One region of the Klebsiella africana genome, then DNA from elsewhere that is predicted to be linked to it. Evidence: predicted binding sites of a transcription regulator. Region 1 holds the regulator's gene; the other holds the start of a gene.
What was found. Region 1 encodes LexA, which represses DNA repair genes until DNA is damaged. Its sites were predicted from a motif close to TNCTGTATGTACATACAGNA; they were not measured.
Positions count from the first base shown of each region.

Region 2: dinG (ATP-dependent DNA helicase DinG) is a predicted target of LexA. The motif match lies at 1,211-1,230, and genes of this name have one in related genera.

Region 1 is NZ_CP084874.1:4,895,354-4,897,556, reverse strand. It holds gene plsB (glycerol-3-phosphate 1-O-acyltransferase PlsB) at 1-142, opposite strand, end outside; gene LGL98_RS23530 (diacylglycerol kinase) at 271-639, shown strand; gene lexA (transcriptional repressor LexA) at 762-1,370, shown strand; gene dinF (MATE family efflux transporter DinF) at 1,441-2,203, shown strand, end outside.
Region 2 is NZ_CP084874.1:3,538,216-3,540,418, forward strand. It holds gene dinG (ATP-dependent DNA helicase DinG) at 1-1,197, opposite strand, end outside; gene rhlE (ATP-dependent RNA helicase RhlE) at 1,385-2,203, opposite strand, start outside.

The DNA of each region.
Region 1 (2,203 bases):
TATAGGGCAGGACGTACATGACCGGACGCGAGGTATCGAGTCCTAATTCCTGGGCGGGCTCTGCCGGAATAGACTTGCTTTTTACCAGCACCCGTAATGGTAAATTCAGTAATTTATAGTAAATTCGTTGCCAGCCGGACATAAACGATGTGAAGCCTCTGGTTAATCATGCAAATGCGCGGCAAGAATAACAGAAAGCGGGCAAAATTTCCGTTACCGCGCGGCAAACGCGTACACTCATCGACGTCATTTACATAAAAAGGTTTTGCGATGGCCAATAATACCACCGGGTTAACCCGAATCATTAAAGCGGCAGGTTACTCCTGGAAAGGATTTCGCGCGGCGTGGGTCAACGAGGCCGCGTTTCGTCAGGAGGGCGTCGCCGCCATCGTGGCCGTCGCGATCGCCTGCTGGCTGGACGTCGACGCCATCACCCGCGTATTGCTGATTGGCTCGGTCCTGCTAGTGATGATAGTCGAAATTCTCAACAGCGCGATTGAGGCGGTTGTGGATCGTATCGGCTCGGATTTTCACGAGCTTTCAGGGCGCGCCAAAGATATGGGATCGGCGGCGGTTCTGCTGGCGATTATCATCGCGCTGATCACCTGGGGGACGCTGCTGTGGAGCCATTATCATTAACGTTCTTCGCTAACCCTCGCAAAATCTAAACAATCTGCCGATTTTTGTGTGCCATGTGGTTCCAAAATCACCGTTAGCTGTATATACTCACAGCATAACTGTATATACACCCAGGGGGCGGAATGAAAGCGTTAACGACCAGGCAGCAAGAGGTGTTTGATCTCATTCGGGATCATATCAGCCAGACGGGCATGCCGCCGACGCGTGCGGAAATTGCTCAGCGCTTGGGGTTCCGTTCCCCAAACGCGGCGGAAGAACACCTGAAAGCGCTGGCGCGTAAAGGCGCGATCGAGATCGTCTCCGGTGCCTCTCGCGGTATTCGTCTGTTGACGGAAGAAGAGCACGGCCTGCCGCTGATCGGCCGCGTTGCCGCCGGTGAACCGCTGCTGGCGCAGCAGCATATTGAAGGCCACTACCAGGTCGACCCGTCGATGTTTAAACCGAATGCCGACTTCCTGCTGCGCGTTAGCGGTATGTCGATGAAAGACATTGGTATTCTGGATGGCGATCTGCTGGCGGTGCATAAAACTCAGGACGTGCGTAACGGCCAGGTGGTTGTCGCGCGTATCGATGAAGAAGTGACCGTAAAGCGTCTGAAAAAGCAGGGCAATGTCGTTGAACTGCTGCCGGAAAACAGCGAGTTTTCCCCGATCGTCGTCGATCTGCGCCAGCAGAGCTTCACCATTGAAGGTCTGGCCGTCGGCGTGATCCGTAACGGTGAGTGGCTGTAACTCCCGTCTTAACGCAGCGTCATCATGATGCATGACGCTGCGATGTTTCTCCTCTGTCTGGTCCCTCTTCATGCTGCTCAACGCCGCCGATAAAGCACTGTGGCGCCTCGCGCTACCCATGATTTTCTCCAATATCACCGTTCCGCTGCTGGGGCTGGTGGATACGGCCGTGATCGGCCACCTGGACAGCCCGGTATATCTCGGCGGTGTGGCGGTCGGAACGACGGCCACCAGTTTCCTCTTTATGCTGCTGCTGTTTCTGCGTATGAGCACCACCGGGCTCACCGCTCAGGCCTGGGGCGCCAAAGATCCGCAGCGGCTGGCGCGGGCGCTGGTGCAGCCGCTGGCCCTGGCGCTGGGCGCCGGGGTGCTGATTATCCTGCTCCGCCTGCCGCTGATTGACCTCGCTCTGCATATTGTCGGCGGCAGCGAGGCAGTTCTCGAGCAGGCGAGACGGTTTCTCGAAATCCGCTGGCTCAGCGCTCCCGCCTCGCTGGCCAACCTGGTGCTGCTCGGCTGGCTGCTGGGCGTCCAGTACGCCCGGGCGCCGGTTATTCTGCTGGTGGTGGGTAATCTGTTGAATATTGTGCTCGACCTGTGGCTGGTGATGGGCCTGCGGATGAACGTCCAGGGGGCGGCGCTGGCCACGGTCACCGCCGAGTACGCGACCCTGTTCATCGGCCTGGTGATGGCGAAGCGGGTGCTGACGCTGCGCGGTGTGTCGCTGGTCATGCTGAAAAACGCCTGGCGTGGTGATCTACGCCGTTTATTGGCGTTGAATCGCGACATCATGCTGCGCTCTCTGCTGCTGCAGCTGTGCTTTGGCGCACTGA
Region 2 (2,203 bases), 1.4 Mb from region 1:
TTGGCTTTCAAACATGCCAAGGGCGCGGTTCATCTGCAGCAGCACCCGATGCAGACGCACCACGTCATGGCTGCCGGTCTTTTCACTGAGATCGTTCAGGAACAGCTCCGCCAGGCCGCGCAGCATCTCGGTGAGCTTCGCCAGCCGCTGGCAGATCTCCATCACCTCCTGCGGCAGCTCGCCCATCGGGAAACGATGCTCCGCTTCCTGACCGGCGGGCATGTAGAGATTGAGAATATTATTCAACGAGGCAATCAGCTCGAACAGCTCTTCGCAATGGCCGGTGAGCCGCTCCGGATTGGCCAGCGGCGGCGTGGTTTTCGGGCGGAACTGCTCCATGCAGGTGGCCACCAGCTTGCAGAACAGATCCAGCTGCAGGCGAAACCAGGGGGCGGTGATCTCGGCGCTCATCTCCAGCGCGTCGCGGGCGACGTCCGGCAGATGATGACCTTCATCGAGGACCAACAGCAGGTTTTTCGGCTCCGGTAGCACCGCCTCGCTCTCCATCGCCGCCATCACCAACGCATGGTTGGCCACCACCACTTCCGCCTCCTGAATTTCCCGCCGCGCCACAAAGAACGGGCACTCGCGATAGTAGTGGCAGTTACGGTTCAGGCAGCTGGCCTTGTCGGTGCTCAGCCGGCTCCACAGCGCATCGTCGATGGCTTTGTCGGTATGGTCGCGCAGGCCGTCCCAGCGGTAGCTGTCGAGATCCTGCTTCAGGGTCGCACACAGCTTCTGCTCCGCCTGATTATTCGGCGTGAGATCGTCATCGAGAAAGGCCAGCAGATCCTGCTGCGACGGCTCGGTGCTAGCCAGCGCCGTCAGGTTGCGCGGGCAGACGTAGCGCCCGCGGCCAAAGGCGGCGGTGAAGCGCAGGTCGGGAATGATTTTGCGCAGCAGCGGCAGGTCTTTACTGTAGATTTGATCCTGCAGGGCGACGTTGGCGGTGCTAACCACCAGCGTTTTTTGTTCCTCCCGGGCGATGGCTATACCCGGGATCAGGTATGACAGCGTTTTACCGACGCCGGTCGGTGCTTCGATAGCCAGATGCCTGCCCTCTTCCCCGGCGAGGGTTTTCGCCACATCGGCGATCATCTGCCGCTGCGGGGGGCGGGGAATAAAGTCCGGGATCTGTTCCTGAAGCGCCTTATACCAGGCGGCGATTTGCGCTTTCAGCGCAGCGGTCAAAGCCATGAGAAAACCTGAATACTGTATAAACAGCCACTATTGTGCCATTTTTGCCTGCCCGGAGGTATTGCTTTCTGCTGAGAGTGGAAGCGTGCTCGACAAATAGTGTAATGGAAAGAAAAAGGCCCGCCGCCGCGTAGCGGACAGACGGGCCTGAGCCGGGCCGCGTTATCGCGGCCGGGGCATCAGCATATTATTCGCCAGCCGGTTTACGCGGGCGACGGCGGCGCGGCGGTTTGCCGTCCTGAGTGCGCGCTTTCGGTGCCTCGCCGTCCTGACGACGCGGGGCGCTGCTCTGGCTGCGCGGCTGTCCGCTGCGTCCCTGACTCTGGCCGCCGCGTCCCTGACCCTGACCACGACCGCCGCCGCGCTGCTGGCGACCGTTCTGGATAGGTTCGGCTTTAATGGACGGATCCGGCTCATAGCCGGCAATTGCGATGCGTGGGATCTCTTTTTTCAGCAGGCGCTCGATATCGCGCAGCAGCTTATGCTCATCCACGCAGACCAGCGACAAGGCTTCGCCGGTGGCCGCCGCGCGACCGGTACGCCCAATGCGGTGGACATAATCTTCCGGCACGTTCGGCAGCTCGTAGTTCACCACGTGCGGCAGCTCTTCGATATCCAGACCGCGGGCGGCGATATCGGTCGCCACCAGCACGCGAATGCCGCCGGATTTAAAGTCGGCCAGGGCGCGAGTACGCGCTCCCTGGCTCTTGTTGCCATGGATTGCCGCGCTGCGGATGCCGTCTTTGTTCAGCTGTTCCGCGAGGTGGTTGGCGCCATGCTTGGTACGGGTAAACACCAGCACCTGCTGCCAGTTGCCTTCGCCGATAAGCTGCGACAGCAGTTCGCGCTTGCGGTTCTTATCAACGAAATGGACGTGCTGGGTGATCTGCTCGGAGGCGGTGTTACGACGTGCCACTTCCACTTCCAGCGGGTTGTGCAGCAGTTTCTCGGCCAGACCCTTGATCTCGTCGGAGAAGGTCGCCGAGAACAGCAGGTTCTGTCGACG